2 regions of the Microbacterium sp. M3 genome follow, and region 1 is predicted to be linked to the other one. Evidence: predicted binding sites of a transcription regulator. Region 1 holds the regulator's gene; the other holds the start of a gene.

The links. Region 1 encodes LexA, which represses DNA repair genes until DNA is damaged. Its sites were predicted from a motif close to TCGAACANNTGTTCGA; they were not measured.
Region 2: the regulator LexA is predicted to act here: its motif matches at 4,783-4,798, upstream of R8Z57_RS16310 (Rv2578c family radical SAM protein).

What each region holds. Positions count from the first base shown of each region.
Region 1 is NZ_JAWTZT010000003.1:23,851-34,862, forward strand. It holds gene rplT (50S ribosomal protein L20) at 186-569, opposite strand; gene rpmI (50S ribosomal protein L35) at 602-796, opposite strand; gene infC (translation initiation factor IF-3) at 867-1,502, opposite strand; gene R8Z57_RS09900 (DUF1844 domain-containing protein) at 1,828-2,208, shown strand; gene R8Z57_RS09905 (pyridoxal phosphate-dependent decarboxylase family protein) at 2,221-3,621, opposite strand; gene R8Z57_RS09910 (SseB family protein) at 3,733-4,563, opposite strand; gene priA (bifunctional 1-(5-phosphoribosyl)-5-((5-phosphoribosylamino)methylideneamino)imidazole-4-carboxamide isomerase/phosphoribosylanthranilate isomerase PriA) at 4,547-5,293, opposite strand; gene hisH (imidazole glycerol phosphate synthase subunit HisH) at 5,367-6,038, opposite strand; gene hisB (imidazoleglycerol-phosphate dehydratase HisB) at 6,035-6,643, opposite strand; gene R8Z57_RS09930 (histidinol-phosphate transaminase) at 6,640-7,734, opposite strand; gene R8Z57_RS09935 (LysM peptidoglycan-binding domain-containing protein) at 7,809-8,201, opposite strand; gene lexA (transcriptional repressor LexA) at 8,466-9,146, shown strand; gene R8Z57_RS09945 (hypothetical protein) at 9,216-10,862, shown strand; gene metE (5-methyltetrahydropteroyltriglutamate--homocysteine S-methyltransferase) at 10,852-11,012, opposite strand, start outside.
Region 2 is NZ_JAWTZT010000006.1:83,597-94,608, forward strand. It holds gene R8Z57_RS16290 (glycosyl hydrolase family 18 protein) at 1-781, shown strand, start outside; gene R8Z57_RS16295 (SGNH/GDSL hydrolase family protein) at 973-1,890, shown strand; gene R8Z57_RS16300 (TetR/AcrR family transcriptional regulator) at 1,954-2,613, opposite strand; gene R8Z57_RS16305 (alpha/beta hydrolase) at 2,686-3,606, shown strand; gene R8Z57_RS16310 (Rv2578c family radical SAM protein) at 3,647-4,774, opposite strand; gene R8Z57_RS16315 (D-alanyl-D-alanine carboxypeptidase family protein) at 4,895-6,208, shown strand; gene R8Z57_RS16320 (acyl-CoA dehydrogenase family protein) at 6,370-7,533, shown strand; gene R8Z57_RS16325 (ECF transporter S component) at 7,681-8,253, opposite strand; gene R8Z57_RS16330 (siderophore-interacting protein) at 8,250-9,125, opposite strand; gene R8Z57_RS16335 (energy-coupling factor transporter transmembrane component T) at 9,165-10,010, opposite strand; gene R8Z57_RS16340 (ABC transporter ATP-binding protein) at 10,007-11,012, opposite strand, start outside.

The sequences.
Region 1 (11,012 bases):
CGGCGGTAGCGGCATCCGTCTCCCTCCGCCATCGCGACGAGACCTCACAACAGCACCGTCCCGACCCCGAGTTCGGTGCTGTCGCGCGGTCTCGTCACGGAAGCACCCGTTGGCAGGACGACATGAACGGCGAAAGGGCGCCCTCCGTGCGGAGGACGCCCTTCCGAGACGACGGATGCCGGGGGTCAGGCGCTCTTCGGAGCGTTGACGTTCTCGGGCAGCGCGTTCTTGGCGGTCGCGACGAGCGACGCGAACGTCTTGGGCTCGTTCACCGCGAGCTCGGCGAGCATGCGGCGGTCGACCTGCACACCCGCGAGGCCGAGGCCCTGGATGAAGCGGTTGTACGTGATGCCGTTCTGGCGGGCAGCGGCGTTGATGCGCTGGATCCAGAGGCGACGGAAGTCGCCCTTGCGCTTGCGACGGTCGCGGTACGCGTAGACGAGCGAGTGGGTGACCTGCTCCTTCGCCTTGCGGTACAGGCGCGAACGCTGACCCCGGTAACCGGAGGCGCGCTCGAGGATGACGCGACGCTTCTTGTGGGCGTTGACGGCCCGCTTGACTCTAGCCATTTCTTGATGTTCCTAACTTGCGTCGGCGCGCGTCAGCGGCCGAGGAGCTTCTTCGCGACCTTGGCGTCGCCCGGGGCGAGCACCTGCTCCTGCGACAGGCGGCGGGTACGGCGCGTGGGCTTGCCCTCGAAGTTGTGGCGAAGGTTCGCCTGCTGCTTCATGAGCTTCCCGCTGCCCGTGACCTTGAAGCGCTTCTTGGCGCCCGAGTGGGTCTTCTGCTTCGGCATCTCTTCTTCCTTCGTTTCACTTCCCGCCCAGGCGGGAGTCGGTATCCCGCGGTGCGGGAGTCTGTGGGGCCTACTCGGCCGTGGCGGCCTCGGCCTCGGGGGCGTCGGCCTCCGAGGTCGCCCCGCCGTTGCGGGCGGAGCGGGCGGCTTCCTTGTTGGCAGCACGCTGGGCGTTCTGCTCGGTCTTCACCTCGGACTTGTTCTTGTGCGGGGCGATGACCATCACCATGTTGCGGCCGTCGATGGTCGGGTTCGACTCGACGGTGCCGAACTCGGCGACATCCTCGGCGAACTTGCGGAGGAGACGCACGCCCTGCTCGGGGCGCGACTGCTCGCGACCGCGGAACAGGATCATCGCCTTGACCTTGTCGCCGGACTGGAGGAAGCCCTCGGCGCGCTTGAGCTTGGTGATGTAGTCGTGGGCCTCGATCTTCAGACGGAACCGGACCTCCTTGAGGACGGTGTTCGCCTGATTGCGACGCGCTTCCTTGGCCTTCTGCGCAGCCTCGTACTTGAACTTGCCGTAATCCATGATCTTGACCACGGGCGGCTTCGAGTTGGGGGCCACCTCGACGAGATCGAGGTCGGCCTCCTGGGCCAGGCGCAGCGCCACCTCGATGCGGACGACGCCGACCTGCTCTCCGTTCGGGCCGACGAGGCGGACCTCGGGCACCCGGATGCGGTCGTTGGTGCGGGGATCGCTGATGCGGAACTCCTAGGGTCAGAGGGTTGGACCCCCGCGACACACGGTCGTGTCGCGGGTGGATCGAGAGCCACTCCACCCGTCGTGACGCTTCAGCGCCGACTTCCTGCACCCTGCTCGCATGGAGCCTTCCGCGTCGATCTCGTCGCGGCTACCCCGGCCGCAGAGCGGTCGGGGCGGAGTGCGTGACCCGGTAGCCTGGAACGGCAAGCGCGGGTGGGATGTGATCCTCTTTCCGATCCGGTGCAGAACGCACCGGAGACCGCAGCAGTCTATCAGAGAGAACGGCGTGGACACGATTCGAGACGAGGACGAGCAGGCGACGGGCATGACGGCGGATCGGGATGCCGAGCGCCACGCCCGCTGGGAGGAGCAGGAACGGGCCGCGGCATCCGCTTCTCGCGACATCGCCGACGTGCCGGCGGTCGAGGTGATCACCACGGCCGCGGTGCACCTGCTGAGCGCCGCCGCCGTCAAGGTCGGGCTCGCCGACGACCCGGCCGCGCAGACCGACCTGGACGAGGCGCGCAAGCTCATCAACGCCCTCGCCGGCCTCATCACCGCCGGCGCGCCCGAGATCAGCGACATGCACGCGCGGTCGCTGCGCGACGGGCTGCGCTCGGTGCAGCTCGCCTTCCGCGAGGCGTCCGTGATCCCCGACCCGATCGGCAAGGGTCCCGGCGAGAAGTGGACCGGACCGGTCAGCTGAATCGGCGCCGGCTCAGCCGGCCGGGGCACCGATCCCGAGGGCCAGCGCTCCGCGGCGGACGGCGTCGACGGTGCGGCGGACCGCCTCGGCGTCGGTGCCGTGGTTGCTGACCGCGAAGCGCACCACCGTCCGTCCCTGCCACGTCGACGACGACGCCCACGCCGTCCCCTCGGCGCGGAGCCACTCCCCCAGCGCGGCCGTGGTCGCATCGTCGGCCGTCGCCAGGCACACCTGGGTGAAGACGACGTCATTGAGCACCTCGAGTCCCGGGATCTCTGCGAACCCGGCGGCGAGGGCGGCCGCGGCATCCGCCAGTCCGTCCACGAGATCGACGACTCCCCGGCGTCCGAGCGACCGGAGCGCCGCCCACACCGGCACACCGCGCGCGCGGCGCGAGAGCTCGGGCACGTGGTCGTACGGATCGGCGATGCTCGCGACGGCCGGCAGGTAGGCCGCGTGGGCGCCGAGCGACGCGGTCATCGCGGCCTCGTCGCGCACGATCGCGACCCCGCAGTCGTAGGGGACGTTCAGCGTCTTGTGGGCGTCGGTCGCCCAGGAATCGGCGTCCGCGAGCCCGCGCACGAGGTGCTCGAGCCTGGGGCTCGCCGCCGCCCACAGACCGAACGCGCCGTCGACGTGCACCCACGCTCCGGCGCGACGGGCCACCTCCACCGCCGCCGCGAAATCGTCGAAGCAGCCGGAGTGGACATCACCCGCCTGCAGCGCCACCACGGCAGGGCCCTCCCCCGCGTCCAGCGCGCGCTCGAGTCCCGCCACGTCGATGCGGCCCTGATCGTCCGCCCCCACCGTGATCGGGACCCCGAGCCCCGAGAGGCGGCCGGCGAGCACGACCGAGGTGTGCACGGCGTCCCCTGCCAGGAAGCGGACCGGTGGCGCCTGCTGCAACCCGGCGGCCGGGTCGGCGCCGTGCGCGCGGATCACCGCGTCGCGGGCGACGACCAGGCACGACAGGTTCGCCATCGTCGCGCCCGTCGCGAAGCCCACACCGCTTCCGGCACGCAGGCCGAGCAGGTCGACCAGCCAGTCGCCCGCGACCTCCTCCACGGCGGCCGTCGCCGGCGTCGGCTGGCGTGAGCCGGTGTTCTGGTCCCACGCCGACACGAGCCAGTCCGCCGCCAGCGCTGCCGGATAGGTGCCGCCCATCACGAAGCCGTAGAACCGCGGGGAGCCGATCGCCATGAGGCCCGGCTCGGCGGCCTCGGCGAGCTCGTCGACGACGGCTGCGGCATCCGTCCCCTGCTCGGGGAGCGCGCGGTCCAGGCGCGCCAGCACGCCGTCCGCGTCGAGCTCCGGCCGCACCGGGCGTTCGGCCACCGTGTCGAGCCATTGCTGCGCGTGCGCGTGTGCGCGGTCCAGCGCCGTCCGGTACTGGTCGTGCGTGTTGTTCCCCATCGAGCCATCCTCCGCCGAGCCGATCATCCGCCGCCCGTGCGTGCGCCGCAAGGGCAGGCGACGGGCGACTGCAGACCGAGAGTACGACCGGGGCGGCTCAGATACGCCCGTTCAGGCGCGGACGAGCTTCACCGTGAGCGAGTCGACCAGCACCGCGATGCGGTCGTCGGCCGCCCACCGCTTCGCGAGCCGCGCCAGCACGGCGTCGAGCTCGGTCTTCTCGAGGCCGCTCATGAGGTGCAGCCGCACGACGAGCTCTGGCCCTCGCAGGCGGGCGTCGGGATCGCCCGGCTCGACGGCGAGGTCGATCACCGACAGCTCGCCGCCGATGCTCTCGTGGAGGCCCTTCACGACCTCGGGAGAGAGGAAGCTCGGCTCCCACGGCTGGTTCTGGCCGATCGCCCAGACCGCGGGCCGGCGGAGGACGAACTCGGTGTCGGAACCCGGATCGATCACGATGAGGTCGGTGTCGTCGGCGGCCGCCGCCAGTGCCGTGCGGACGCCGTCGACCGGGACCGGCCGGGCTGCGGCATCCCATCGCCCCATCGCCTGGACCGACGAGAACACCGGCAGCACGCGCCGGCCGTCGGGGGCGGCGACCGTCACGATCGAGAGCTCCTGGGTCTTGTCGACCTCGAGGCCGTGCGCGCCGATGCCGTGGTCGCCCTTCTCGGCGAGGAGCGGGATGAGCAGACGCGCCGAGCGGTACGCGTCGACGACCGCGCGCTGGTCGCCCGAGCCGGCGCGGAATGCCGTGAGAGCGGCGAGCAGAGCCGGATCGGCGGACCCGTCGTCGCCGGAGTGCGGGTTGGAGTGGAAGCTGCGCCCCTCCCACGGCACGCCCGCCGAGTCGGCTGCGGCATCGTTCGCGTGCGCGCCGGTCGCGTCGCCGGCGGGCGGGTCGCCGTGGTGAGCGGCGTGCGGGTCAGTGTCCGGCGACATCCAGCGCCTCGGCGAGCGTGAAGGCACCGGCGTAGAGCGCCTTGCCCACGATCGCGCCCTCGACGCCGAGCGGCACGAGGTCGCGCAGCGCAGCGATGTCGTCGAGGCTCGAGACGCCGCCGGATGCGACGACGGGCTTCGGGGTGCGGGCGGTCAGCTCGCGAAGCAGATCCAGGTTCGGGCCCTTGAGGGTGCCGTCCTTGGTCACGTCGGTGACGACGTAGCGGCTGCACCCCGCGGACTCGAGGCGGTCGAGCACGGCCCAGAGGTCGCCGCCCTCGCGGGTCCAGCCGCGCGCGGCCAGCGTGGTGCCGCGCACGTCGAGGCCGACCGCGATCGCGTCGCCGTACCGGCCGATGACGTCGGCGGCCCACTCGGGGTTCTCGAGCGCGGCCGTGCCGAGGTTGATGCGCGAGGCGCCGCTCTCGAGCGCGGCCTCGAGGGTGCGATCGTCGCGGATGCCGCCCGACAGCTCGACCTGGACGCCCTTGACCTGCTTGATGACCTTGCGGAGCACGCCCGCATTGCTGCCCCGGCCGAAGGCGGCGTCGAGGTCGACGAGGTGGATCCACTGCGCGCCCTGACGGGCGAAGTCCAGCGCCGCGTCGACGGGGTCGCCGTAGCTCGTCTCGGTGCCGGCCTCGCCCTGGGTCAGCCGGACGGCCTTCCCATCGGCGACGTCGACGGCGGGCAGAAGGACGAGCTGGGGCGTTGACGCGAAATCGTTCATGTCTTCCTGGCTGTGATTCGACTGCTGTGCGAGACGGTCCTTCGGAGCACACACTCCCGCAGACGGCACGGTCTCAGAGGGTAGCCCCGCGAAGGCCGTCGATCCAATTCGTCAGGAGCCGGATGCCGGCATCCCCCGACTTCTCGGGGTGGAACTGGGTCGCCGACAGCGGCCCGTTCTCCACCGCCGCGAGGAACGGCGTGCCGTAGTCGCACCACGTCAGCACCGGCTGGGGGAACGGCGGCTGAACGTCGAGCAGCCACTTCTGCGCGCCGAACGAGTGGACGAAGTAGAAGCGCTCGTGCTCGATGCCGCGGAACAGGCGCGTGCCCTCACCGGCCTCGACGGTGTTCCAGCCCATGTGGGGCAGCACCGGCGCGTCGAGCTCGGTCACGACGCCGGGCCATTCGCCCAGGCCGTCGGTGTCGATGCCGCGCTCCACCCCGCGCTCGAAGAAGATCTGCATGCCGACGCACACGCCCAGCACGGGCCGTCCGCCGGCGAGGCGGCGCTCGATGAGCTCGTCGCCGCGGCTGGCACGCAGTGCCTCGGCGACCGCACGGAACGCCCCCACGCCCGGCACGAAGAGCCCGTCGGCATCTCGCACCAGACCCCGGTCGGACGTCAGGCGGGCATCCGCTCCGGCGGCGATGAGGGCCTTCACCGCCGAGTGGACGTTGCCGGAGCCGTAGTCGAGGACCGCGACGAGCGGCCGATCGGCCGCGGGGATGTCGCTGGAGGTCACAGCGCGCCCTTCGTGCTGGGGATGCCGTCGACCAGCGGGTCGAGCGCCTTGGCCTGCCGGAAGGCGCGGGCGAAGGCCTTGTACTCGGCCTCGGCGATGTGGTGCGGGTCGCGCCCCGACAGCACGCGGACGTGGACGGTCAGCGCGGCGTTGTACGAGATGGCCTCGAAGGTGTGGCGCACGAGGGAGCCGGTGAAGTGCCCGCCGATGAGGTGGTGCTCGAAGCCCGCGGGCTCTCCGGTGTGTACCAGGTAGGGTCGCCCGCTGATGTCGACCACGGCCTGCGCGAGCGCCTCGTCGAGCGGGACCAGGGCGTCGCCGTAGCGCGAGATGCCCGTCTTGTCGCCGAGCGCCTCGCGGATCGCCTGACCGAGCACGATCGAGATGTCTTCGACGGTGTGGTGGGCATCGATGTCGGTGTCGCCCGAGGCGCGGACGGTGAGGTCGGTGAGCGAGTGCTTCGCGAAGGCCGTCAGGAGGTGGTCGAAGAACGGCACGGTGGTGTCGATCCGGCTGCGTCCGGTGCCGTCGAGGTCGAGCTCCAGCTCGACGGTGGACTCGCTCGTGGACCGTCGCAACGAGGCGGTGCGTGATGCGGCGCTCATGCGGCCGATCCTACCGAGGCGAGGGCGTCGAGGAACGCGGTGGTCTCCTCCTCGGTGCCCGCGGTCACCCGCAGGTGGTGCGGGATGCCGACGTCGCGGATCAGCACGCCTTCGTCGTACAGGGCGCGCCACGTCGCCGCGGGATCGGCGACGCCACCGAACAGCACGAAATTCGTCCAGGACTCGTGCGGCGTGTAGCCGAGCGCCTCGACGGTGGCGCCGATGCGGTCGCGCTGCCCGACGATGTCGTCGACCATGCGCAGCATCGTGGGCGCGTGCCGCAGCGCGGCCGACGCCGCCGCCTGGGTGAGCGCGCTCAGGTGATAGGGCAGGCGCACCAGGCGCAGCGCGTCGATGAGCGCGGGGTCGGCGGCGAGATAGCCGACCCGGGCGCCGGCGAACGCGAAGGCCTTGCTCATGGTGCGCGAGACGACCAGGCGCTCACGGCCCGGCAGCAGCGTCAGCGCCGACCGCTCGTCACCGGGCGCGAACTCGAAGTACGCCTCGTCCACGATCACGATGCCGTTGCTCGCCTCGTACACGGCCTCGATCGCGTCGAGGCGCAGCGGCGTGCCCGTCGGGTTGTTGGGCGAACAGAGGAACACGACGTCGGGCGCCGCATCGGCCACCTGGCGGGCGGCGTCCGCGGGGTCGATCGTGTAGTCGTCGGCACGGGCGCCGGCGACCCACTCGGCACCGGTGCCCCTGGTGAGCAGCGGGTACATCGAGTACGTGGGGCCGAACCCGAACGCACTGCGGCCGGGTCCGGCGAACGCCTGCAGGATGTGCTGCAGCACCTCGTTCGAGCCGTTCGCGGCCCAGATCTGCTCGCGGGTCAGCCCGTGCCCGAGGTAGTCGGCGAACCCCTCGCGCAGTGCGGTGAACTCGCGGTCGGGGTAGCGGTTCACGTCGCGCAGCGCGATCGCGATGGAATCGACGATGTCGTCGGCGACGTCCTGCGGTACGGGATGCGTGTTCTCGTTGACGTTGAGGGCCACGGGCAACGGAGCCTGCGGGGCTCCGTAGGGCTTCTGACCGCGCAGATCCGCGCGGAGGGGAAGGTCTTCGAGACGTGCACTCACCCCTCCCATGGTAGGGCCGCGCTCCACGCTCGAGCCGCTCGGTGACGGGAGCGCGAGCGGCCGGGGGCCTGCCTGCCGGACGCTCAGGGAGCGATCGAGTACTCGGCCGGGATCGCGAGGCTCTGACCCGCCTGCACGAGCACGCTGTCGAGCGCGTTCAACCGGACGATCTGGTCGACGACGTCGCGCGGATCGCGGTCGGGCGCGACCTCTTCGGCGATGGTCCACAGCGAGTCGCCGGCCGAGACCGTGATGGTCTCGAACTGCCCCGCCGGTGCGCCGGCGTCGCGCGAGGCGAGCGCCGCGCCGCCGCCGAGGACCGCGGCGCTGAGCGCGACGACGGCCGGAAGCGCGGCGAGGGCGGCGAGCACCCGGCGACCGCGCACCGTGAGACGAAGGCGCGTGGCCCGGCGCACGGCGACGGTCGCCGCGCGCGCCGGCGAGGGAACGGATGTCGTGATGCCGATCGCGGTCATGGCTGCTCTCCTCCTGATGGGGAGAGATTCGCAATCTCCACTCGGCCGGGAGTGGAGAATGCGAACCTCTCTTCCGAAGCTATCTTCGAGTCTGTACGATGTCAACACCGGATTCGGATGGCGATCTCTCGAACGCGACACGCGGCGAGGTTGTTCCTCGGAAGCGCTGGGTCCGGATACGGTTTCGATACGAGAACCCCACCACGGGCCTCCGACATTCGAAGAAACAGCGCTCGACGGCAGAGCGCAGGACGGAGCCGGAAGATGAGCGACGCGGCCGGGCGCGAGAAGCCCCAGACTCGTCGGCGCAAGAGCCTGAGCGACAAGCAGCTCGCGATCCTCGAGGTGATCCAGCGCTCCATCGCCCGGCACGGCTACCCGCCGAGCATGCGGGAGATCGGCGACGCCGTCGGCCTCAAGTCGCTCTCGAGCGTCACGCACCAGCTCAATCAGCTCGAGCTGAGCGGCTACCTGCGGCGCGACGCCGGCAAGACGCGCGCCATGGAGGTGCTCATCGACCTGCCGGGCACCGCGGCCGAGAACCCGGCTGACAGCGCGCCGTCGGTCGGCGACGCCGCGCTCGTGCCGCTCGTGGGACGCATCGCGGCCGGCGTGCCCATCACCGCCGAGCAGCAGGTCGAGGAGATCTTCCCCCTGCCCCGTCAGCTCGTCGGCAAGGGCGACCTCTTCATGCTGCGGGTCTCGGGCGAGTCGATGATCGACGCCGCCATCTGCGACGGCGACTGGGTCGTGGTGCGCTCGCAGGCCACCGCCGACAACGGCGACATCGTCGCGGCGATGCTCGACGGAGAGGCCACCGTCAAGACGTTTCGCCAGCGCGACGGCCACACGTGGCTGCTCCCCCGCAACTCCGCCTTCGAGCCGATCCTGGGCGACGAGGCGACCGTTCTCGGCAAGGTCGTCGCGGTGATGCGGGCGGTCTGACCGCTTTCATGCGAAACGCGCGACGCCCACGGGTGGCCGCGACACCGCGGGACGCGCTATAAGGGGGGAATGACCTCCGAAGCGCCCCTCGCCGCCAGCCCGGAACTCCACGCCCGCCTGGAGGCGCTCGAGGCCGAGAACGCACGACTGCGCGCGTCCGCGCCCGCCGAGCCGCCCGCTCCGAGGTCGTCGAACGCGCCCACGGGCAGCCGGTGGCGCGCCTTCTTCTCCGCGCTGTGCATCGTCATCGCGTCGATCCTGGTCCCGATCTCGATCGTCACGGCGTGGGCGCGCCTCGAACTCGTCGACGAATCCGCCTTCGTCGCGACGCTCGCCCCGCTCGCGGACGACCCCGCCGTCCAGCAGATGATCATCGACGAGACGGTCGAGGCCGTCGAGGCGCAGGTGAACTTCGAGGAGCTCACCGCGAACGTCTTCGACGGGATCGACCAGCTCGGCCTGCCGCCGCGTGCGTCCCAGGCTCTGAAGCTCCTGCAGGCGCCCGCGGCCGAGGGCCTGCAGAACCTCCTCACCCAGACGGTGACGCGCGTGGTGGAGTCGGATGCCTTCGCCGACACGTGGACGGCGACCACCCGCGCTGCGCACCGCGCCCTCACCGCCGCCGCCACGTCGGACGGCGGCGGCATCGTCGTCATGAACGACCAGGGACTCGGCATCCAGCTGGGCGCCGTCGTCGAACGCGTCAAGCAGAACCTGATCGACCGCGGCGTCGGGATCGCCCAGCTCATCCCCGCGATCGACAAGGTCGTCATCATCGGCACCGGCGAGACGCTCGTGACCATCCGCACGACGTACACGCTCGCGACCGCGCTGGGCTGGTGGCTGCCGATCGTGACGATCGGTCTCTTCGCCCTGGGGATCCTCATCGCGCGGCGACGCAGCACCGCGGTGCTGGGCTCGGGCATCGGCTTCGCGCTCGGCGGCGGCGCGCTGGCGCTCGCCTTCGCCGTGGGCACCCCCGTCGTCGGCCAGGCGGCCGTTCAGTTCGGCCTGTCGGCGAACGCCCTCGACGTCGTCTACCAGAGCCTGGTGGGCTCGATGCAGCAGACCGCGGGCATCGCGGTGCTGCTCGGCATCGTCATCGCGGTCCTCGGCTGGTTCGCCGGCCGGTGGACGCCCGCCGTGCGCTCGCGCCGGGCCATCGGCAGCATCAACTCGTCGCTGCGCCGTCAGCTGGGCGGCCACGGATTCCGCACCGGACGGTTCGGCGCGTGGCTGTACCGCTACCGCGGGCTGGTCCGCACGCTCCTCATCGTGGTGGCCGTCATCTGGCTGTTCGGCCTGCGACCGCTGTCGGCGGGCGACATCTTCCTCGTGCTCATCGTCACGCTGATCGTCGCCTGGATCCTCGAGCTGCTGCAGGTCCGCCCGGGCGAGGTGCCGCCGCGGTCCTCCGCAGACTCGGGAGCCGGCGACCCGGACGGGGGCATCGACGACCAGCCGACCGCCGTCCTCGGCGACGACACCACCGTCGTGCTCGCCGACGGCAACGCCACCGCCGTGCTCACCGACGACCAGCCGACGCTGGTCCTCGCCGACGAGCAGCCGAGGGTGGTCGTGGTCGATGCACCGGCGGCCGACGCCGCCCCCGTCGACGGGGACGCCACCATCGTGGAGACGGATGCCTCGGCCGACGCCGCCGCGCCGGCCGAGGCATCCGCTCCCCCGAAGAAGCCCCGCGCTCCTAGGCGCTGAGCTCCACGCGCTCGCGGATCTGCCGCGTCGCGGCGACGAGGTTCTGCAGCGACGCCACGGTCTCGTCGTAGCCGCGCGTCTTGAGCCCGCAGTCCGGGTTCACCCACACGCGGCGCAGCGGCAGCTCGGCGACGGTGCGGTCGAGGAGCT
Region 2 (11,012 bases), on a different contig from region 1:
CGTCTACGGCGACCCCGCCCACAACTGGGGCCTGGGCCTGGACACCGTGCTCGCGTCGTATGTCAACGCGGGAGTCGATCCCGCCCAGCTGAACCTCGGGCTCGCCGCCTACGGGCAGGGCTGGCGGGATGCCGAACCCGCGCCCTGGACCGCGGCAGGCGGCGGCATCGGGCAGATCACGTGGGACCAGCTGAAGCAGCGCGACCTCGACATCCACCACGAGTACACGGCCGACGGCCGGTTCGATGCCACGTGGGGCTATGACGCCGCAGCGGGCGAGTTCTGGTCGTTCGACGACGAGGTGGCGGTGGCCGAGAAGACCGCGTGGGCGATCTCGAAGGGTCTCGGCGGGGTCGACTTCTGGGAGGTCGGCAACGACGTGGCGGGCGATCTGCCGACCGCCTCGGCCGAGGTGCTCCGCGCCGCCGCGCCAGGTCCGGTCGCCGGTTCTGCGGGTCTGCAGTGTGCGACGACGCCGGATGCCGCAGCCCAGCCCTGGAACGCGCAGACGACGTATCGCGGGGGCGAGCTGGTCTTCCTCGACGGGCGCGTGTTCGAGGCGCAGTGGTACGCCAAGGGCGACCAGCCCGGGGCGTCGGTGCGCGGGCCGTGGAGCACGCTCACCGCCTGCGGCGTCGACCCGGCCACCGTGCAGGCCTGGTACCCCGACACCATCTACGTCAAGGGCGACCAGGTCATCCACGACGGCGTGACCTACACCGCGCAGTGGTGGAGCCGCAACGACGTGCCGGGCGCCAAGCACGGCCCCTGGAAGCGCTGACCGCGCGCATCGCGGGCACGACGGGCGTCCCCTCGGGGGCGCCCGTCGTGGCGTGCGGGGCCGGCCTCGCCTGCCGTGCCGCGATCGGCGGCGACCGGCCCTCTTTCCGTGCCGCGGGGACAGTGGTATAGCTGTGTCCATCGACGACGGCGTCGAATCGGCTGGGGAGTCGAACAGACTGGGGGTTTCCGATGAGCGGATCGTTGGTGCGCGCGCACGCGCGCGGACGCGCATCCATCGCGGCACTGATCGCTGTCTTCCTGGCCGTGGCCCTCGTCGCGGTGGCGGCGCCCGCCGAGGCTGCCGGAGGCGGAGCGGTCGTCGCGGCGAAGCCGAGTGGCCCCGGAGGCGGCAACGGCGGGGGCAAGGGCGGCGGAGGCGGTGGCGGGGGAGGTGGCACCACCGAGCCGGTCTATGCGGCCGTCGGCGACTCGTTCGCGGCGGGCGTGGGCGCCGGCAGCTACCTCGACACGTCGTGCTACCGCAGCTCCAAGAGCTATCCGAAGCTGCTCGACGCCGATGCCGACAAGCTGCTGTCGACGTTCGTCGCCTGCTCCGGCGCGAACACGGCCGCCGTGGTCGCTCAGACCGGGGCGGTGCCGGCCGGTGCCGCGCTGGTCACCGTGACGGTCGGCGGCAACGACGTCGGGTTCGCCGACGTGATGCAGAACTGCTTCGTGCTGCCGAACTCCACATGCGCGTCGAAGATCGCGGCCGGCTCCGCGATCGCCGCCTCCGACGCGTTCGCGGCGAACGTCGCCGGCGTGATCACGGCGATCCGCGCCAAGGCGCCTGCCGCGCGCGTCGTGGTCGCCGGCTACCCGCTCCTGTTCTGGGAGAACGCGAGCGGCGTGAACCCCAAGTACTCGTGGGCGGACGAGGTCAACGACCAGACGGTCGCGCTCAATGATGTGATCGAGCGGGTGGCCGTCGCGAACGGCGCCGTCTTCGTCGACGTCGAGGACGACTTCGCCGGCCACGGCGTGGGCAGCACGGCGCCCTGGATCAACGACTGGAGCTGGCTCAGTACCACCAACGGGTTCCATCCGACGGCATCCGGCTACGTGGCGTATGCCGCGGCGATCCGGGCGGCGATCCCGGCGGGCTGAGCCGGGCGAGCGGGGGAAGAGAGCGGATGCCGGGGCCCCGGCATCCGCTCGCCGCCGGGGCGATCAGGCCGAGGAGGCGCCGATCGACGCGACGAGCGCCGGGTCGGCGCCGAGGGCGGTGAGCCGTGACCGGAGCGCCGTCTCGGCGCGGCGGTACGGCTCCGCGCTGGCGTGGAGCAGCGAACGCGTGTTGGCGGCCTCGAGGAAGGAGACCATCTCGAATGTGAGCTGGCGCGCGTCGTCGAGCAGGGGCAGCTCGCCGGCGGCCATGGCGTGCTCGATGCTGAGGGTGAGGTAGTCCTCCCACTCGCCGGAGGCCGCGACGATGGCGTCGCGCACGGCGCCGGGCTTGGCGTCGAACTCGACGGACGTGCCCGCGAAGAAGCAGCCGCCGCGGAAGACGCGATCACGCGAGTAGGCGAGCCAGTCCGCGAGCAGCGCGCAGACACGGATGAGCCCGCGCGACGTCCGCGCGCGAGCGGGGGCCACGACCCGGTCGATGAAGACCTCGCGCGCCGCCGCGACGACCGCGAGCTGCAGCTGTTCCTTCGAGCCGAAGAGGGTCGCGATCCCGCTCTTGCTGTGCCCGGACGCTTCGGCCAGGCGGCCGATCGTGAGGCCGTCGAGCCCCTCGACGGTGGCGGTGTCGACGGCGTGAGCGAGCACGGCGCGACGTGACTCGTCGCCGCGCAGACGCCGCCGATCGATCGATGCTTGTGCCACACCCCGAGGTTACCGTACGATCGTTCGTATTTATAAGTACGATCGTTCGTATTCTTCCGATCGGAGCCCATCATGGATCTCGCACTCGCCACCGCCGGTGCTTCCGTGCGGCTTGCGGCGGCGGTCTCGCCCCGGTGGGGCGCTGCCGTCGCGATGCCGCTCTTCGCGTACGTCGCGAGGCCTCGTCCCGTTCACGCCGACGACGAGCCGACGATGTCGCGGGCACGCCGCCGTACCGTGCGCATTCCCGGGGTCGACCGTCGGGGCGTCGACGTGGAGACGTACGAGTGGGGTGCGGGGTCTCGCACGGTCGTGCTCGCGCACGGCTGGAGCGGCCGGGCGAGCCAGTTCGCCGTGCTCGTGCGCGAGCTCGTGGCCTCGGGGTTCCGCGTCGTCGCGTTCGATGCGCCGGCCCACGGCTCCTCGGCCGGACGCCGCACGTACCTCGTCGACTGGCTCGACGTGTTCGCCGCCCTGCAAGAGCGCCACGGCGCCTTCGAGGGCATGGTCGGCCACTCGTTCGGCGGACTCGCGACCCTCGTCGGCGTCGCCGGCGGAACCGTCTCCGAACGGGTCGTGACGATCGCGGCGCCCGCGGACGCCGATCTGCTGCTCAGCCAGTTCCAGGCGATGCTCCGCTACTCCGACGGTGTGTCGGCGCGCATGCGCGAGCGCTTCGTCGAGCGCTACTTCCCCGGGGAGTCCGACCCGTTCGCGTGGCTCTCGAGCGTGCGGCGCCCGCTTCCTGCGGGGGTGCCTCTGCTGGTCGCGCACGACGACGGCGATCGCGTGGTGCCGTTCGCCGAGGCCGGCCGCATCGTGGCGGCGAACCACGGGGCGCGGATGCTGCCCACCACAGGGCTCGGTCACAACCGGATCCTGGCGTCCGACGTCGTGCTCGACGCGGTGCTCGCGCACCTCGAGGCGCCGGTGCGCACACCGGCCCCCGTCGCACGGCTCGACGGGCCGGGGGTCGTCACGACCGCGGCCTGAGCCCCGGTCGTCGAGGTGCGGTTCGGGGTGGTTCCCTCGATCAGAAGAGACGGGCGGATGCCTCGCCCGCCGTCGTGGGACGCGCCGCGGCCATCCGCAGCGACGTCGCGGCCGCGCGCCCGCGCGAGGTGGTGACGATCGGCGGCTGGCTGCGCGCGTCGACGCGGTCGGCCAGCCCCGCGACGGGCGTTCCGCGGGGCGTCTCGTCCTCCGCCCGTCCGTTGAGCCCGTGTACACGAAGCAGTGGCTGCACGCGCCGCGCCAGCCACGTGCGGTAGGCCTTCGGCGCGTAGGCGGTCGCACCCGGATAGAGCCCGCGGTACGACGACACCAGCTCGGGGTGCCGCTCGGCGATCCACTGCAGGAACCACTGCTTCGCGCCCGGTCGGAGGTGAAGAGCGCCGTAGACCACGCGCACCGCGCCCGCCTCCTTGATGCGGGTCAGTGCATAGTCGATGGCCGCGATCGAGTCGGTGAGGTGCGGGATGATCGGCATCAGGAACACGGTGACCCGGAAGCCCGCCTCGGTCGCCGCACGTACCGTCTCCAGGCGTGCGGTCGCGTTCGGCGTGCCGGGTTCGACGAGGTGCTGCAGTTCGTCGTCGAACACGGCGATCGACATCGCGATCGTCACGGGGACCTGTTCTGCGGCATCCGTCAGCAGCGGCAGATCCCGCCGCAGCAGCGTGCCCTTCGTGAGGATCGAGAAGGGCGTGCCCGACTCGGTCAGCGCCGACATGATCCCCGGCATGAGCTTGTAGCGGCCTTCGGCCCGCTGATACGGATCGGTGTTGGTGCCGAGCATCACGGGCTCGCGCTGCCACGTGCCCCGTCGCAGCTCCTTCTCGAGCACGTCGGCCACATTGACCTTGACGACGACCTGCGTGTCGAAGTCCCGGCCCGCGTCGAGCTCGAGGTACTCGTGCGTCCCCCGGGCATAGCAGTAAACGCAGGCATGGCTGCATCCGCGGTACGGGTTCACGGTCCAGTCGAACGGCATGGCCGAGGCGCTGGGCACGTGATTGAGCGCCGACTTGCAGAGCACCTCGTGGAAGGTGACGCCGGCGAACTCGGGCGTCGTCACCGATCGCACCAGCCCGTTCAGCTGTTCCATGCCGGGCAGGGCTGCGGCATCCGCCACTCCGAGTTCCTGCCCCTGCCACCGCATGGTTCCATGAGAACAAAGCTTCGAACTTAAGTCAAGGCTGACCGCCCCTGCGATAGAACACCGCCCGAACGGAGGCTGCTCGCCTGGCCAAATCAGGCTGATCGGGTCAGAATGGCTGACGTGACGGAGCCTGGCGGGCTCGCTACCCCCCGAGCCGCCCCCGAGACTCGTCGCGCCGCCCGAGCGATGCGCGAAGAGGCCGAACGGCGTGCCCGGACGCAGGAGCCGGCAGCTCCGGCCGACGTCGTCTCGTTCGAACTGCCGACCGACGACTTCGCGCCGGCGTCGGCGGCCGGTGCCTCTCCCTCGGCGCTGCCGCCCGAGCTGCGCGTGCATGCCGCCGCCCCCGTCGGGCGCACCTCCGGCGCGACCGCCCCGGCTCCGCCGCGCGTGCGCCCGCGCGGTCGTGCGGCGCGCGAGACGCACCGGAAGCTCGGCGAGCGGCGCGCGGCGCGGGCGGCCGAGATGCTCGAGGTCGACGAGCATGCGCCGCCGGTCCGTCACGCACAGCCGCGGCGACTGACCCGGCGGCTCGCGGTCGTCGCCGGGCTCGTGACGGGCGGGGCGCTGCTGGTGGGGTCGGCGGCGATGACCGCCATGATGCTGCCCCCGGCGGCGGGCGACCCGACCGGTGCCGCGACCTCGCTGAGCGCGCAGCTCCCTGCGGTCGAGCAGCTTCCGGTTCCCGACGTGCAGCAGTCGCCGCCCGCCGCCGACATCTGCACGCTCCCCGACGTCGTCTCGGCGCTGCAGACCGGCGCCGACGAGGCGGCGATCGTCGCGGCGGGTGGCGGCGAGGCCTTCCGCGCCGCCGTGGTCGAGGGTCGCGCGTCGTGCGTCGACCTCGGGGACTCCTCGCGCGTCTGGGCCGTGGTCGACAAGGCCCGCCCGGCCAGCCCCATCGACTACCGGCCCGTCGGGCTCGTCCTCCCGGACGGGGTGCGCAACGTCGAAGGAGGCGCACTGCGGTCGGACGCGGCATCCGCTCTCTCGTCGCTCGCGGCGGCCGCGCTCGCCTCCGGCGTCGGCGAGATCGCGCTCGAGAGCGGCTTCCGCTCGTACCAGACCCAGCAGGAGACCTACGGCCGGCACGTCGCCGAGCGCGGCGACGGCGCCGACCAGGTCAGCGCGCGGCCCGGCTTCAGCGAGCACCAGCTGGGCCTGGGTGCCGACGTCGTCGCGTGCGCCGGCGCGTGCGGCTCGCTGGACGGGCTCGCCGCGACGCCGCAGGGGCAATGGGTGGCCGAGCACGCGTGGGAGCACGGCTGGATCGTGCGCTACGTCGACGGGGCGACACCGGTCACGGGCTACCTGCCCGAGCCCTGGCACCTGCGTTACGTCGGTCCCGAGCTGGCGAAGGCGTATCACGACGGCGGCTGGACCTCGCTCGAGGACTTCTTCGGTCTCGGACCGGCTCCCGACTACCTGGGCTGACGCCGCGCGCGCAGAGGTCGCGAGATCCGGCCGCCCCGGGTTCGCGGCATCCGTTCGACTGAAACTGAGTACCATATGCCGTGAGATGCAATTCCAGCCGGGGAGCGTCTCCGCAGACTCGACCGCTGCGCGAAGCGGGAGCAACGAGAGGAAGGCGCACAATGGAGCGCGACATCTACGACGAGGACCACGAGGCGTTCCGCGACGTCGTCAGGGAGTTCATCAAGCGCTACGCGACGAGCGAGAAGCGCGACCAGTGGGACGCCGACGGCGAGATCGACCGCGCGACCATGCTCGCCGCCGGTGAGGCGGGCATCATCGGCCTCAGCGTGCCGGAGGAGTTCGGCGGCGCGGGCATGCTGCAGGACTACCGCTTCCGCACGATCGTGAACGAAGAGGTCATCGGTGCCGGCGCGGGCTCGCTCGCCGGGGCCTTCGGCATCCAGGACGACCTCGCCGTCCCCTACCTCGTGCACATGGGCACGCAGGAGCAGAAGGAGAAGTGGCTGCCCCGCATGGCCACCGGTGAGGTGCTCGGCGCCCTCGCCATGACCGAGCCGGGCGCGGGCTCCGACCTGCGCGGCATCAAGACCACCGCCAAGCGCGTCGAAGGCGGCTACATCGTCAATGGCGCCAAGACCTTCATCTCGTCGGGCAAGACCGCCGACATCGTGGTGACCTTTGTCAAGACCGGCGAGGGCAACCGCCCCGACGCCTTCAGCCTGCTGATCCTCGAGAACGGCATGGCCGGCTTCGACCACGGCAAGAAGCTGCACAAGATGGGCTCGCATGGCCACGACACCGCCGAGCTGTCGTTCAGCGACGTCTTCGTGCCCGAAGAGAACCTCATCAGCGGCAAGGAGGGCCAGGGCTTCATCCAGCTGATGATGAACCTGCCCCTCGAGCGTCTGTCGATCGGCATCGCCGCCGGTGCGGCAGCGCAGGCCGCCCTCGCGTGGACCGTCGACTACACGAAGAGCCGCGAGGCGTTCGGCGACCGGATCATCGACTTCCAGAACACGCGCTTCAAGCTGGCCGATGTCGCCACCACCGTCGACGTCATGTGGGCGTACCTCGACCGCGCGCTGCTGGCCTACAAGGACGGCAACCTGTCGGCCGAAGAGGCCGCGAAGGTCAAGTTCTGGACCACCGAGCGCGAGTGGGAGATCCTCGACACCTGCGTGCAGCTGCACGGCGGCTACGGCTACATCACCGAGTACCCGATCGCCCGTGCGTTCCTCGACGCCCGCGTCCACCGCATCTACGGCGGCACGAACGAGATCATGCGCGAGATCGTCGGCCGCCAGATCGCCGGGAAGCGTTGACGCGTCGCGGGTCAAGGTCGAGTAGGCGAGGAACGAGCCGTATCGAGACCTGATGCGACGGGGACGCGATGCCCCGTTCGATGACGGATGCCGCGACCCGAGCCTCTGCCGAGGCGCCGGGTCGCGGCATCCGTCGTCTTCGGTGTGTCAGTGCTGGCCGGCCGGGCCGCTGCCGCGCCCGAGTCCGCGGCCCGCGAGTCCGCCGCGGCGCGCGAGCTTGGCGACACCGGCCCTGCGCAGCCGATCGGCGATGAGGATGCCGAGCGCGGTGCCGGCCAGGCAGCTCGCGACCGAGAGGGCGAAGAAGCCGACCTGTGCGCCGAGCGTCATCGACCACAGGTCGAACGACACCGCCGCGAGCACCGGGTAGAGCACCCCGACGAAGGCCGCGCCGGCGTAGTACTGCCACGTGCGCCAGGAGCGGTACAGCACGATGAGGAACGGCAGCTCGGCGAAGAACGACCACCAGAGGTTCGTCGCGAGGTAGGGGAACACCACGAGGCCCGAGATGAGGCCGACCAGGAGGCCCGCCAACGGGCGCTCGATGAGCCGCAGCGCCACGACGGCGGGCAGCAGCCACAGGCCCGCGAGGGCGACCGAGATGAACGGCACGACGGCGAACAGCACCGTCGACAGCGCCGTCGCGCCCCAGAGCATCACGCCGCCCGCCACGCCGATCGCGGCGCACGTGAGCAGATAGGCGGTCGTCGCGCGGCTCACGAGTGCGCCTCGGCGGTGACGCGCTGCGACTTGGGCGCGGGTGAGGCGGCACCGACGCGCCAGTAGCCGCAGAAGCTCACGAGCTCCTTCGCCACGCCGCGCTCGCCGACGAGGTGGCGGCGGCCGTCCGTCGGGAGCGCCTGCTCGCCGACGAGGTAGGCGTGGAAGGGCGCCGGCGGCAGCGCGGCGTCGCGCAGCGCCTGGAGGGCGGGCGTGCCCGGCTTGACGTCGTGGTCGCGCACGATCCACTGGACCGCGACGCCGGCCGGGTGCACGAAGTCCAGCGCGTCCTCGGCCGAGGGCACCTCGACGATCGCGAGGCCGGTGGCGTCGGCGGGCAGCGCCGCGCAGATCCCGGCGATCGCGGGGAGACCGGTCTCGTCGGCGACCAGCACGACGCGGTCCACGCCCCGCTCGGGGTTGAAGGCGAGGCCCTCGTCGATGATGACGACGCTCTCGCCGGGCTCGCACGTCTCGGCCCAGCGCGATGCCGGGCCCGCCGTGCCGTCGGCCGCCGAGCCGTGGAGCACGAAGTCGACGTCGATCTCGGCGCCCGTCTCGGCGGTGGCGGGTCGATAGGCGCGCACCGTGTAATTGCGCATCACGGGCCGCACCCCGTCGGGGATGCGCAGGTACTTCAGGTATCCGAACATCTTGTTGGCCTTGGCGGGCAGGCGCTCGAGCCCCTCGTCGCCGCCCAGCGGCAGGAAGATGCGGAACCACTGGTCGTAGCCCATCGGGTGGAACCCGTCGATCTCGCCGCCGCCCAGGGTCACGCGCATCCAGTGCGGCGAGAGGCGCTCGGTGCGCAGCACCGTGAGGTGGACGAGACCCTGCGTCTCGGGTTTGACCAGCCGGCTTGCCTGAGCCATGTCAGTGCTCCGTTTCGGGGTGGGGGGCGAGGGTCGGGGTCACGCGAGACCCCACGGGAACAGTGCGATCAGCAGCACGGCCGACACCGCCCAGAAGGCCAGGACGAACACGGTGTCGCGGGCGCGCCACGGCACGAGGTGCCGCTCGGTGCGGTCGGGGTGGGCGCCGAAGGCGCGCGCGTCCATCGCCAGCGCGACGCGCTCGGCGTGGCGGATCGCGCCGGCCAGGAGCGGCACGATGTAGCCGAACCAGCGGGCGGTCGCGGCGAAAGGCCCACGGCCGCCGTGGGCGCCGCGCACGCGGTGCGCCTGACGGATCACGTCGAGCTCGTGCCCGAACCGCGGCACGAAGCGGAACGCCGCCAGCGCGGTGTAGCCGATGCGGTAGGGCACCCGCAGCTGCTGCACGGTGGCCCGCACCAGGTCGGGCCCGATGGTCGAGAGGCCCGCGATGAGCGTCAGCGCGACGATGGCCGCGAGCCGCAGTCCGGTCGCGAACCCGACCTCGAGCGCCCCGCCGTACATCGTCCACCCGCCGATCTGCCACACCACGACGGACTGGTCCACGCGCGACGCGTCGGTCCACAGCGAGAACCCGAACCCGATGGCGACCGCGCTCGCCGGGATGGCCAGGAACAGCACCGCCGCGAGCCGGCGCGTGAAGTCCACGCCGACCAGCAGCACGACGTACGCCAGCGCGAGGAATGCGGCGGGGGTCGCGGCATCCCGTACGAACACCAGCACGAGCATCGCCGGCAACGGCGCAGCGAGCTTGGCCAGCGGGTTCAGCGCGTACAGGAAGCGGAGAGCGGATGCCGCGGCCCGCTGCGCGTAGGGATCGGCCGGCGCGGCCGGGGCCGCGGTGAGAGGTGCGGTGTCGCTCATGCCGCGCCTCCCCTCGCGTGCGGGGTCGCGTGCGGGCGTCTGCTGAACTCCACGGATTCGGAGCTCGAGGGGGTGACATCGGCGGTTTCGCGCGATTCCGCGACGGTCTTGTGGAGTTGTGCAGACGAGGCGGCCGTGACCGGCGCGCCCGGGAGGTCGGCGAGGCGCGCGACCCGGGAGAGCTCGGGATGCCGCTGCACGCCTCGCAGTGCGCGGCGCAGGGGCGGCGGGCGCAGTCCCGCGCGGGCGATGAGGGCGTCGTCGGCGAAGATGTCGGCGGTCGGCCCGTCGGCGAGCACGCGGCCGTCGGCCATCACGACGGTGCGATCGGCGTAGTCGGTGACCAGCTGCATGTCGTGCGTGACCACGACGATCGTGGTGCCGTCGGCGTTGAGCTCCGCCAGCAGCGACAGCAGCTCGTCGGCGCGGGCGCGGTCCTGGCCGAACGTCGGCTCGTCGAGCACCAGCACCGGCGCGCCGGCGACGAGCGCCGTGCCCACCGAGAGCCGTCGCTTCTGCCCGCCCGACAGCAGGAAGGGGTGACTGCCCGCCTTGGCCGTCAGACCGAACCGCTCCAGCAGGGCCTCGGTGCGCGTCCGCACCTTGTCGTCGGGCAGGTGCTGCAGGCGCAGGCCGTGCGCGATCTCGTCGAACACCGTGTGCGCGATGAACTGGTGCTCGGGGTTCTGGAAGACGAACCCGACGCGCCGGCTGAGCGTGCGGGCGTCGCTGCGCCCCACGTCGAGGCCGTCGATGTGCACGCTGCCCTTCGGGGGCGTCACCACGCCGGCCAGCGCCTGGATGAGGGTGGTCTTGCCGGCGCCGTTCGCGCCCACCACCGCGACGAACGCGCCGCGGGGCACGGCGAGGTCGATGCCGTGCAGCACCTCGGCTCGCCCGCGCCGCAGGAAAAGGTCGCGGACGGTGATGAGGGGAGCGGCCTCATCCCGGTGGGCGAGCTCGGGCGTGGAGTCCGCGTCGTGCGTCGGCTCGGAGCGCTGC